DNA from 2 places in the Bacillus sp. JJ722 genome. Region 1 is predicted to be linked to the other one. Evidence: riboswitches for the same ligand, from Rfam matches in the RefSeq annotation. Region 1 holds a riboswitch; the other holds the start of a gene.
The links. A riboswitch is a leader RNA that binds a small molecule or an ion and turns the genes downstream of it on or off. The one in region 1 is predicted to bind cobalamin.

Region 1 (6,625 bases):
ATTGCTTTAATTGTGTTACGAATATATAAGTTAAATGAAATTGCTTGGTCGACGTGCTTTTGTCGTTTTGCATTTTGTTTGATGCTCCAGGATTGATTAATTGTATTCGCGGATTTATAGAACCATGTCGTTGTCGCATTTAAATCAGGCGCTGTTACAGGAATACGATAATCTTTCTTTTCTTCTGAGTATTGTTTCTTGTAGATTGGGTCAATACTAGGTGTGCTTCCGGCGATGAGAGCTGTAGAAGCATTAGGTGCAACGGCTAATAAATAGCCGTTTCTTAGGCCGTTCTTAGCTACTTCTGCTTGTAGCAATTTCCAATCAAGCTCAGAGTCATTATTGTTATACCCTCTTTTCGTGAAATAAGCACCTGTTTCCCATTCAGAACCAGTAAACCCCGGGTAGTGTCCTTTTTCTTTCGCAAGCATCATACTCTCACGAATAGTATAGAAAGCAATTTGTTCATATAATGCATCTGCATAGGTGACTGCTTCATCGCTTTCCCATTTGATTTGTTTTAAAGCGAGTAAGTGATGCCATCCAAACGTACCCATTCCCACTGATCTGTATTTTTGATTTGTTAAAGCTCCTTGAAGAACAGGAATTGTATTTAAATCGATGACGTTATCTAGCATACGTAGTTGAATAGCGATAAGTCTTTCTAGTGCATCATCAGTTACTGCTTTCGCAAGATTAATGGAAGATAAATTACATACAACGAAATCGCCAGGAATTTTCTCCGTTACAATATGTCCGTCTTTCACATATTCTTCAATTCGAAGGGTTGCACTTTGATTTTGTGTTATTTCCGTACATAAATTACTGCAGTATATCATTCCTATATGAGAGTTAGGGTTCTTGCGATTAACCTCATCTCGGTAAAACATAAATGGTGTGCCTGTTTCTAATTGACTTCTCATAATGCTCTTCATAATATCAATAGCCGCCACTTTTTCTTTTGAGAGGGTAGGGTGGTTGATGCATTCTTCATATTTAATGCGGAATGAACCACTCCCTTTTTCTTCATCATAAAAATCTTCTAATGAGTAGCCCATTACTTTGCGCACTTCATGTGGATCGAATAAATACCAATCTCCTCGTGCATCCACTTGCTCCATGAAAACATCGGGAATACACACACCTGTAAATAAATCGTGTGTACGCATACGCTCATCACCGTTGTTCAATTTGACATCTAAAAAGGCAAAGATATCTTTGTGCCATACATCTAGATAAGCACTAATTGCCCCTTGCCGTTGTCCGAGTTGATCTACACTCACTGCTGTATTATTTAGTTGCTTCATCCAAGGGATAACTCCTGAAGAAGCTCCTTTAAATCCTTTAATATCGCTTCCGTGACAACGGATTTTGCCTAAATACACACCAATGCCTCCTCCGTTTTTTGAAAGGGTAGCAATATCTGTGTTGCTGTCATAGATTGATTCTAGGCTATCGTCCACTGTTTCAATGAAGCAGCTAGATAGTTGTCCCCATGTTTTTCCAGCATTTGATAGCGTTGGAGTAGCCGTCGTCATATAAAGACTGCTCATTGCCCAATAGGCTTCTTGAATATAGTGCAAACGTTTTTCTTGAGGCTCATCCTTCATTAAGGTCATAGCAATGATGATAAAACGTTCTTGTGGCAGTTCGAATACTAGTCCTTGATGACTTCTTGCCAAATAGCGATCAGCTAGCATTTTAATACCAATGTAAGTGAATAAATAATCGCGATCAGGGATGATATAAAAACTGATTTCTTCAATTTCTTGTGGCGTATAGCTCTCTAATAAACTTTTATGATAAATATTCTTTTCTGTTAAAAGCTTGAGTAGCTCAAAGAGAGAGCCGTATCGTTGCTTTGCATCGTAATTTCGATTGATGCTAGCTTCTTTGTAGAGTGTTTGTATATACAAACGTGAAGCCGCATTGCTCCATTCAGGTTCTTCTGTTGAAACATAAGAAAGAGCTTCTAGAATAATTTGTTGATAGATTGTTGGCTCATCATTGTAATGCTTTACTAATGGTTCTAGCTTCTCTTCAAGAAGGTGAATAGGAAGCTTAGGAAATGCTGTACGTAATTGTCGTAGTTCATTGTAAATATTTTCGTATGTTTCGTTTTTTTCTAATTCAATCATTTCATCTGTTCTCCTTTTTCATTCAATTATTAATACTTAGAATAAGAGCATAAAAAAATCCGCTACCTATAGGAGCGGATTTAAAACGACATACAAATATATAAGGAGAATTCCTTTATAAAAAGTCGTTTCAACTCTCAATCCCCGAAGAAAGAAACAATTAGTTAAAGGTGGCAGGTCTCCTGGCTATGCTTCATCCTACACGAATGCCTTCCCATATATGAAGATCAACAATCATCTTCTCTATATAGTGGTTTCATTCTATCGTCAGCAATTACAGTTGCGGGAACAGCTCCGGATTCTCACCGAATTCCCTATTAAGTCCTAAAATAGGACACCACTTTTAAACACAATATATAGTTTTGTTTTGTTTGGTAAATACTAAATGTTGTGTTTAATACTACCATATCTATTAGCTTTTAACAAACATAATACATCTGCATTTTATCAAAAAAATATTTAAATAATAAGGATCATTATTACCAAAAAATATATTAAACAAATTGAGATTTTTCTATTGCAGTTTTTGATAAATCTTGTATAATATCTAGTGGTAAAAGTAAACTTAAAGTAATGTAATAGTAAACAATAGTTACTGGAAGTTTACTAACTTTAAACACGATTGAGGTTATACAATCATGCAAATCGGTAGGAAAATAAAAAATTTACGACTGAAAAAAGGTCTTACGCAGGAAGAATTAGGTGAGCGTACAGATTTAAGTAAAGGTTATATTTCCCAGTTGGAACGAGATTTAAGTTCACCGTCCATAGAGACATTTTTCAATATTATTGAAGTATTAGGTTGTTCACCAAAGGAGTTCTTTAATGAAGAAGATCATATTCAAAAGGTGGTCTATGGTGAAGAAGATCAAACATGCTTTGAAGATGAAGAGAGAGGATATCATATTCAATGGCTTGTGCCAGAGTCTAATGAGAAAGAAATGGAGCCGATTATTCTCACTTTTGAAGAAAAAGGTGAATTTAAAGTATTTGAGCCATCCCTTTCTGAAACGTTTGGCTACGTCTTAGAAGGTAAGATAAAAGTAAACTTAGGAAAAAGAGAATACTATGCTAAAGCAGGAGAGGCGATTTACTTTGGAGCTTCAGATGAGCATCAAATTGTAAATGAATATACTGGGAAATCGCAATTGATACTTGTAGCAACAGATTCTTATTTATAGAAAAACCTACATTAATGGGGAATAATGATAAAGGAGACAGACATGACAGAACAAACTATTATTCGCTTTGAGGGCGTAACAAAGCAATTTGATGATGACCCACCTGTATTGAACAATGTTAGTTTTGAAATTGAAAGAGGGAAGTTTTATACGCTACTTGGACCTTCGGGCTGTGGAAAGACAACCATTCTGCGATTAATTGCTGGATTTATGAGCCCGTCTGAGGGAGATATTTATATTAATGGTAAACTGGTGAACAATATTCCTGCGAATAAACGCCAAGTAAATACAGTATTCCAAGATTATGCACTGTTTCCACATTTAAATGTTTATGAAAATGTTGCATTTGGCTTACGAATTAAGAAAATGAATAATAGCGCGATCGACCAAAAGGTAAAAGAAGCACTTCGCTTCGTAAACCTTGCTGGTTATGAGAATCGAGAAATCAGTGAGATGTCAGGTGGTCAACGACAACGTGTGGCAATTGCTAGAGCGATTGTTAATGAACCAGAAGTAATTTTACTAGATGAACCACTATCTGCACTAGATTTGAAGCTGCGTACGGAAATGCAATATGAGCTTCGAGAATTACAACGTAGATTAGGGATTACGTTTATCTTCGTTACCCACGACCAAGAAGAAGCGTTAGCGATGAGTGATGAAATCTTCGTTCTAAATAGTGGTAATATTGAACAAAGTGGTACACCATTAGATATTTATGATGAGCCAATTAACCGCTTTGTTGCTGACTTTATTGGTGAATCGAATATCGTTGAAGGGCGAATGATTGAAGATTATTTAGTTGAATTTACTGGCAAGCGCTTTGAATGCGTGGATGGAGGATTAAGTCCAAATAAAGCGATTGAAATCGTAATCCGACCAGAAGATTTAGAAATTACGACACCTGAAAAAGGAAAAATTCAAGTGAAAGTAGATACACAATTATTCCGTGGCGTTCACTATGAAATTTCTTGTTATGACAGCGATGGTAATGAGTGGCTTGTCCATTCAACGAAGAAGGCTACAGTAGGTGAAGAAATCGGCTTATTTTTCGAGCCAGAAGCAATTCATGTAATGGCTCCAGGTGAAACAGAAGAAGAGTTTGATGCACGTATCGAGGCATACGAAGAGGCAGACCATGAAGAGTAATCGAATATTATATGCGATTCCATATTACGCATGGATGTTATTGTTTGTAATTGCGCCGATTGTTTTAGTGTTGTACTTCTCGTTTATTGATATAGAAGGTGGATTTACACTTGCTAATTATCAGAAATTCTTTACACCTGTTTATTTGAAAATGACGCTTAGTTCATTTTGGTATGCTTTCTTAATCACTGGTTTTGCTTTATTAGTGGCCTATCCAACAGCATATTTATTAACAAAAACAAAGCATAAGCAGTTATGGTTATTACTTATTATTTTGCCATCATGGATTAATCTTTTATTAAAGGCATATGCTTTCATGGGTATTTTCGGAACATACGGACCAATTAATGCTTTTCTAGAAGTGATTGGTATTGGAAATACACAAATTCTATTTACGGACTTTAGCTTTGTATTTGTTTCTGTATATATCTTTATTCCGTTCATGATTTTGCCGATTTTCAATGCGTTAGAGAAAATGAATCCTTCACTTGTATATGCATCATTAGATTTAGGTGCTTCAAGTTGGACGACGTTCAGAAGTGTTGTTTTTCCTTTGACACTAAATGGAGTTAAAGCAGGGTGTCAAGCTGTATTCATCCCGGCGTTATCGCTATTCATGATCACAAGATTAATTGCGGGTAACCGAGTAATTACGCTTGGGACGGCAATTGAACAACATTTCCTTGTAACACAAGACTGGGGAATGGGAGCGACAATCGCTGTATTCTTAATCATTATTATGTTTATCATCATGATTCTTACTGGAAATCGGAAGCGAGGGATGAAAATTGAAAAGAAATAGTAAGCTATCTACTATTTATTTGGCAATTGTATTTATCATTTTATACGCGCCGATTTTCTATCTGATGTTTTACTCCTTTAATAGCGGTGGCGACATGTCAGGCTTTGAAGGTTTCACTTTGGATTTTTATAAAGAGGTACTTCAAGATACTCGGCTTCTTATTATTGTGTTAAATACTTTGGTAATTGCTCTTTTATCAGCGGCAATTTCGACAATTATCGGTGTGTTAGGTGCACTATCGATTATGTACGTAAAGAATATTAAGATGAAGAATACAATGCTATCGCTTAATAACGTATTAATTGTTAGTCCTGATGTTATTATTGGTGCTTCATTCCTAATTCTCTTTACAATGATTGGAATTAAATTAGGCTTCACTTCTGTATTGCTTTCACATATTGCTTTCAGTATTCCAATTGTAGTTATTATGGTATTACCAAAGTTACAAGAAATGAGTGCGACGTTAATTGATGCGGCCCTTGATTTAGGTGCAAGTAAATGGAACGTCTTAACGAAAGTTGTTATTCCGTTTATTACGCCAGGTATATTTGCTGGTTTCTTTATGGCATTAACCTATTCGTTAGATGATTTCGCGGTAACATTCTTCGTAACAGGTAATGGATTCTCAACACTTTCAGTTGAAATTTATTCTCTAGCAAGAAGAGGTATTTCGTTACAAATCAATGCGTTATCGACGCTTATTTTCTTATTCACAATTGTATTAGTAATCGGTTATTACTTCATTAATCAACGCAATAACCGTTCGAAAGGAGTGAGTATAAGAAAATGAAGTCGATCACAAAAGTATTTATTCTCGTTTTTGTCGTTTCGTTCGGTCTGTTATTTTGGATTAATAGATTGAATGCATCAGAAGGCTATTCTGGTGATAATACGATAACTGTATATAACTGGGGAGATTATATTGAACCAAAACTAATTGAGAAGTTTGAAAAAGAAACAGGATATAAAGTTATTTATCAAACGTTCGATTCAAATGAAGCGATGTTGACGAAGATTGAACAAGGTGGAACAACATTTGATATTGCGGTTCCTTCTGAATACGCGATTTCAAAGATGAAAGAAGAAGACTTGTTGCTTCCAATTGATCATAGTAAGATTCCGAATTTGAAATATATTGATAAACGCTTTTTAGATTTATCATTTGATCCGAAAAATAAGTATTCGATTCCTTATTTCTGGGGAACAGTAGGAATTGTTTATAATCCTGAGCAGTTAGGTGGAAAGAAAATTACAAGTTGGAATGATCTGTGGGATAAAGATTTACGAAATGAAATCCTACTAGTTGATGGAGCTCGGGAAGTAATGGGTATGGGGCTTAATACTTTAGGCTATTC
Region 2 (6,976 bases), on a different contig from region 1:
CTTCAATTCGTTTAATCATATTAGTAGATTTACGTTTAATCCCACGAACTTTTTTCTCACGCATACTATTTCTCCTTACTTTTATTCTGTTCAAATAAGAACAGAGTTATTTAACGGAGTCGTGAAAGTTACAAATTTTTTTGGTGCTAAATGGACGTGTCGTACTTGATTCAAAGTAATAGGTTTTATCTATATTGAAATCTAAGATAATAATGAATATTAAAGGGCTATGTTATAAAAGAAAAATATAACATAGCTAGCCCTTAGATTATTTGGATGTTTTAATATTTTTTCTAGCTTGGTAACGTTCCATGGCTAATTGATATTATACTTTTTCTACCTGTGTAATTGGAAAGATTGATGAAACATGTACGGCTTTAGAGTTTTCGTCAATAGCAATCATAGTTAAATATTTTTAACTCCTTTAATTACTTAATTATATAGTTGTACTCACAGCTTCTTTATTACGAATGTATTCTGTTGCTTTCACCATGTTTTGTAAAGATGCGATTGTTTCTTCTTCTTTTCTTGTTTTTAATCCACAATCCGGGTTGATCCAGATTTGATCCTTAGGTAATGCAGCAGAGTATTTTATAATAATATCTGTAATTTCTTCTACTGATGGAACTCTTGGACTATGAATATCATATACGCCAAGGCCAATTCCTTTATCATAAGATTTCAGTTGTGATGATTGAAGTAACTCACCGTGACTTCTAGAAGTTTCGATAGAAATAATATCGGCATCTAGTTTGCTAATAACATCTAGGAAATGATTGAAATCGCAATAACACATATGTGTATGGATTTGTGTTGTTGCTTCAACAGAAGATGTTGCTAATAAAAAGGATTGAACTCCCCAATCTAAATACTCTTGCCAACCTTCTTTTTTAAGAGGTAGACCCTCACGTAATGCAGGCTCATCAACTTGAATCATTTTTATATCATTCTTCTCTAGAATTTTAATTTCTTTTTTAAGAGCAAGTGCGATTTGAAAACATACTTCTTTTCTAGAAAGATCATCACGAACAAACGACCAATTTAGAATTGTAGCCGGACCTGTCAACATTCCTTTCATGGGCTTATTAGTTAAACTTTTAGCATATAGACTTTCCCTTAATGTCATTGGTTCACTAAATGCTACGTCACCGAATATAACAGGAGGTTTTACACAACGTGAGCCATATGATTGTACCCAACCATTTGAGCTAAAAGCAAAACCAGTTAGTTTTTCTCCAAAGTATTCAACCATGTCATTGCGTTCAAATTCACCATGTACGAGTACATCTAATCCGATTTCTTCCTGAATTGTAATCCATCTATCAATTTCGGATTCTATGAATTCATTATATTGAGTATCAGTCCATTCTCCATTTTTGAATTGACGACGTGCATTACGAACTTTCACTGATTGTGGGAAGCTACCAATTGTTGTAGTTGGGTAGTCTGGTAGTTTCCAATACTTTTGTTGAATTACTTTTCTTTGTTCGAAGCTTTCACTGCGTTTGAAATCTTGACAAGTAATGTTCTTAACAGCTGAATGAACATCTGATCTATTTCGAGCAGGGGCCATATTTAATATCTTTATATCTCTTCTATTTTGTTCGAAAGCTTCTGTAATACTGTTTGAATTATTTTCATAGCTAGTTTTCAATAGTTGTATTTCTTGTAATTTCTCATCTGCAAATGCTAGCGCATTCTTTAATGTTTCTTCAAATTTTGATTCGTTTTTTATGTTAATTGGAACATGTAATAAACTACAAGAAGGCTGAATCCATACTCTATCTGTGTCAACTATATTCAAAATAGCATCTATGGTGTCTTTTTTCTTATTTAAATCAGCCTTCCAAATATTTCGTCCATCTATGATGCCTAGACCTAGTACTTTGTTTACTGGGAAACCAAATGTTTGGATATGTTTTATGTTTTGATTTAATCCATGAGCGAAATCTAATCCGATTCCTTGTACTGGTAATGATACGATTGATTCATAGTCATCTACTGCATCAAAATATGTTTGAAGCATTTTATTTAAAGAAGGAGCAGCTTCATGTAATTGTTCATATATATATTGAACGGTTTTCCATTCACTATTTGTAATAGATGTTACAAGAATTGGTTCATCGATTTGTACCCATTCGACACCTTCGTCTTGTAATTCTTTAAGAACTTGCTGATATAAGGGAATAAGTTGTAATAGGATACTTGGAATTTGGTTTTCATCATATCCTTTAGAAAGCTTTAGGAATGTATAGGGACCTACTATTACAGGCTTTCCTTTCACTCCAATCATTTCTTTCGCTTTTCGATAGGCCTTTAATGGCTTATTCTCAACTAGTTGAAATGTTGGGTTATTTAATTCTGGAATAATATAATGGTAATTCGTATTGAACCACTTTGTCATTTCAGAGGCAACAGCTGTATGATTACCTCTAGCCATTGAAAAATATTGAGATAATGGTATGTTACCGCTTATAGGGCCATAGCGATGTGGTACAAGACCAAACATTGTAGCAGTGTCAAGCATATGGTCGTAATAGCTAAAGTCATTTATTGGAATGAAATCAATTCCTTGTTCGATTTGTTTTTGAAGATTGGATAACAATACATTCTCTGTTAATTGTTCAAAGCTTTGTTCATCAATTTTTCCAGCCCAATATTGTTCTAGAGCTTTTTTCCATTCTCTATTTTCTCCAATACGCGGATAACCTAAATTACTTGTTTTCAAAATATTCATCTCCCTGTTTTTCAAATACATAAAAATAAAAAGGCACCTCTAACTTACCCCTAGAAAAAAGTTAGAAATGCCCATATGTATGCACAGGTTTATTCATTCTAACACCTCCCTATCTTCCGTAGGTAAAAAACAGTGTTGTTGGATTAGGCAGGTCTCCTGACTTAAGGATCATCATTAGTCACAATCTTCCCAATCGATATCGATCAGTGATATACATGTGCTAACTACTCTAATACAGTGGCGGGACCGCGTTGGATTTACACCAAACTTCCCTTTTAATTCTTAATACATATTAAGAAACCTATTCCCACAAATATTTATTTTTTGATAATTCTAAATAAACATACCGAATGATAACACTTTTACTGCTGAGCGTCAAACAAAAACAAAAAGAGAACAAAGATTACTGAAAAAACAGTATAGGTTATAAATATATGGACTAAAGAAAAGCTGACGAAAAGTAAACTTATTAATACTTATCGTCAGCTTTCTAACTATGAGCTTAATTCTGCTGTGGTCCTTTTCGTACTTTTTGAAAACGAAAGCCCTAAAGAAGGGATGCTTGCTAATGCTGTGAATAATGCAGCTATGAAATATACGATAAAGAGTGAAGTGCCTTGCATTATTACACCTGAAAAAGCATTTCCAATTAGCATCGCAGCTAACATGATTGGTGTAATAATACCATTTGTTCGACTAATAAATGCTTCATCAACGTACGTAATCATCAATGTACTAAGTTTGATTTGTATAAAAGCTACAAAGAATGAGCTTAAAAAAGTTAGCGATGCTGTTAAAACAAACCATGTTGACCATACTTCTAAGATTGTTGAGATGGACATGAATATGAGCGTGAATACAAAAGCAGCTCTTCCACTGATGCGTTCAGCGATAATCGCGGCAATAATCCCTCCTATAAACATTCCTAAACCGGCAATGGAAGTTAGCCATTGTAAGGCTTCTTTCGGTAAATCTAATCGATCTGTTACAAGAAACACTTCAAGTGGTTGTATAAGACCACCCGCTATTCCGATGAAGAAAAAGATGTAGCAAATTCTCCGTAAATTATTGCTGCTCCAAACATACTTAAAACCTTCTTTAATTTCTAACAAAACAGTTGAATTCTTATCGGGTACAAAGGAAGCATCTTTCGGTAAGAACAACGTAATAAGTGTTGATAAACCAAAGGTGATTATTAATAGATAAAGTGATGGCAAAATGCCAAATTGTGTATAAACGGTCGTTCCAATTATTGGTCCAATTATGACAAATATGGAACCCAAACTTTGTGATAAACCTAGTGCTACGCTAACTTGTTCTTCAGGTATATGTCTTTTGAAGATTTTTGAAGAAGAAGGTTGTGAAAACTGAGAAACAATAGCTGACACGAATGTAGCGAAGAAAATAGCTTGCCAAAACCCAAGTGAAACCGAAGTGATAATAAGCAGAATGGAAGCAATACTTAATAGTCCACCGCTAATAATGGTCTTCTTCGGATTCCAACGGTCAGCTAATGTTCCTCCTATAAATGAGAATAAAAACATTGGCAGAAATTCGATGACGGTTATTGCAGAAATAGCAACAGGATTTTGGTTTGTTTTTTCGATAACGAAATATAATATTGCCATATTTCGAATCCATATACTCATTTGATCTAGTAAATCGGAGCTTAAAATGATAAGAAAGATTCGATTTCTTATTAAGTCTTTCATTTACTCATGTCTCCTTTATTAGTAGTCTGAACGTTCGGTCTACAAAAGTGTAAAAAACAACCTGAACGTTCGGTTTATAAAATGTGTGAAAATTTTAGGTCAGAACATTCTCCGACCTATGTTTAAGAATTATCGTTTAGCTATTCCAGTTAATATAAGATCTATACTTTTACGATATAGTGCTTTCAATTGATCAAAATCCATTTCATAATACGCAACACCTAAGCCATTATGAAGAGCAAAAAGCATATACATAAGCTCCCGTGGATTTTCGTCAATAAATTCACCAGTTTTCATTCCATCCATGATGATTTTTTCATATGATTCATAATATTGATTTCGAATAATATTTAATAATTCAGATGTAGCTTCTTCATCTACAACTTCACTCGTACCATATTCTTCCATAGCTTTAAAAATTGGGTTTTGAAAATCTTTAACATAGTGCTCGGCAATAGCATATAGCTTCTCGATATTTGTTTTGCAAGTTACTTCTATTTTGTTCCATTCTTCTTTCCATTCATTTGCAGTTGTTTCTATAATAAACATAAAGAGTTTTTCTTTACTCTTAAAGTGGTAATAAATGCTGCCTTTACTACTTCCTGATGCGATTGTAATATCTTCCATCGAAGTCGCTGCATAGCCTTTTTGAGAAAATAATTCTTCAGCTATTTTGGCAATTTTAAGTTTTGTAGACGATCCTTCATTTTGTTTTCCCATATTAGCCTCCATAACTTCTAAACTGAACGGTTGGTCTACTAATAAGATATATATAATTACAATGACTGTCAAGAGAGAAATAAGGTAATATAAAAAGAAATGTAAGAGCCTATTGACGAATAAAATGATGAGGAGATTTCAATAATTCATGGAACTGACTGACTTTAATCAATTTATTAGAAGTGTAAAATTAAAGAGAAACCTAATACCTTCTACTTCCAAGTATCCATTTTCATTACCAGCTGTTCAATATTTATCTGAATTAAAGTTACATCCTAATGTAACCTTTATTGTTGGAGAAAATGGAAGTGGAAAATCGACAATCCTAGAAGCGATTGCTACATCTTATGGATTCAATCCTGAAGGAGGTACAAAAAATTTTAATTTTTCATCGTATGAATCGCATTCAGAGCTACATGATTTTGTCACTATAGTGAAAGGTGTGATGAAACCGCGTGATGGATTCTTTCTAAGAGCAGAGAGTTTCTATAATGTAGCAACTAATATTGAGGAACTGGATCGTGAGCATGGTGGGCCAAAACTAATTGATCAATACGGTGGTGTATCGCTTCATGAGCAATCTCATGGAGAATCGTTCATGTCATTATTAGTACATAAATTTAAAGGGGAAGGAATTTATATTTTGGATGAGCCTGAAGCGGCACTTTCTCCATCCCGTCAATTAACGATGATTGCCAGATTACATGAGCTTGTTGAGCAAGGTTGTCAATTTATCATTGCTACACATTCACCAATCTTAATGGCATACCCAAATGCAATCATCTACGAAATTAAAGAAGGTTATCATCGAGTATCATATAAAGAAACGGAGCATTATCAAATAACGAAATCTTTTTTAGATTATCCTGAGAGAATGTTAAGAGTGTTAATGGAGAAAAATGAATAAGAAGTAAAATAAAAATAAGAGAAATCTTATTTTTATTTTTTTTATAAAACTTTTTTACAGACAGCTGCGTCTTAGCATTGTCTTCAAAATTGATACGTATCAAGAGAGGTAATAACATGTTTTACAAAAAGAAAATAGAAAGAGATTTTATAACCTATGTAACAGAAAACCAACAAAGCTTATATCGATTTGCGTATAGCTATGTTAAAAATCAACAAGATGCTTTAGATATCGTCCAGGAATCGATTCGAAAAGGGCTTTGTTCCATCCAGAATATTCAAGAATCAGCCGCTATAAAAAGCTGGTTTTATCGAATTATTATTAATACGTCAATAGATATGATTAGAAAGCGTAAGAGGGAGCAATTAGTAGAAGATGAAACGATTGAGTTTATGGCACATGGCAATGAAGACAGCTATGAGGATATGGATTTAAGAGAAGCAGTTGAGGCATTACCTCATACATATCGCATGATCATTATTCTTCGTTTCTTTGAAGACCTTAAGATTGAGGAGATTGCACATATTCTTGAAGAAAATCCAAATACCATAAAAACTCGATTATATCGAGCATTAAAACTGTTACGAATGGATCTGGATTCCAGTCACTCGGAGGGAAAAATACATGAATAAATTAGAAGAATTGAAAAAAGAATATCATAACATTGAAATTCCAGCAGAACTATCAAGTATTGTTGAACAAACGATTCGTCAACATAAGAAAAAAACACCAAAGAAAATCCTTATTGGAGTATTAGTGGCAGCGAGTTTGTTTATAGCTAGTGTTAATACAAGTTCAACGATCGCATATGCGCTTTCGGATGTACCAGTTGTAGGTAAATTGGTTAAATTAGTTACATTTAGAGAATATCACTTCAATGATGAAACCTATAACGCTAAT

Region 2: it holds a riboswitch for cobalamin, as region 1 does, so the genes downstream of both, metE (5-methyltetrahydropteroyltriglutamate--homocysteine S-methyltransferase) here and V7014_RS19280 (ribonucleoside-diphosphate reductase subunit alpha) in region 1, are expected to answer to the same signal.

What each region holds. Positions count from the first base shown of each region.
Region 1 covers NZ_JBALMO010000170.1:8,274-14,898, reverse strand. Annotated here, with positions in the region: gene V7014_RS19280 (ribonucleoside-diphosphate reductase subunit alpha) at 1-2,138, opposite strand, end outside; cobalamin riboswitch at 2,294-2,495, opposite strand; gene V7014_RS19275 (helix-turn-helix domain-containing protein) at 2,777-3,319, shown strand; gene V7014_RS19270 (ABC transporter ATP-binding protein) at 3,362-4,468, shown strand; gene V7014_RS19265 (ABC transporter permease) at 4,458-5,270, shown strand; gene V7014_RS19260 (ABC transporter permease) at 5,257-6,060, shown strand; gene V7014_RS19255 (ABC transporter substrate-binding protein) at 6,057-6,625, shown strand, end outside.
Region 2 covers NZ_JBALMO010000049.1:75-7,050, reverse strand. Annotated here, with positions in the region: gene V7014_RS08065 (DUF3916 domain-containing protein) at 1-64, opposite strand, end outside; gene metE (5-methyltetrahydropteroyltriglutamate--homocysteine S-methyltransferase) at 437-2,737, opposite strand; cobalamin riboswitch at 2,867-3,057, opposite strand; gene V7014_RS08055 (MFS transporter) at 3,232-4,449, opposite strand; gene V7014_RS08050 (TetR/AcrR family transcriptional regulator) at 4,579-5,169, opposite strand; gene V7014_RS08045 (AAA family ATPase) at 5,318-6,076, shown strand; gene V7014_RS08040 (RNA polymerase sigma factor) at 6,193-6,708, shown strand; partial or broken gene V7014_RS08035 (anti-sigma factor) at 6,701-6,976, shown strand, end outside.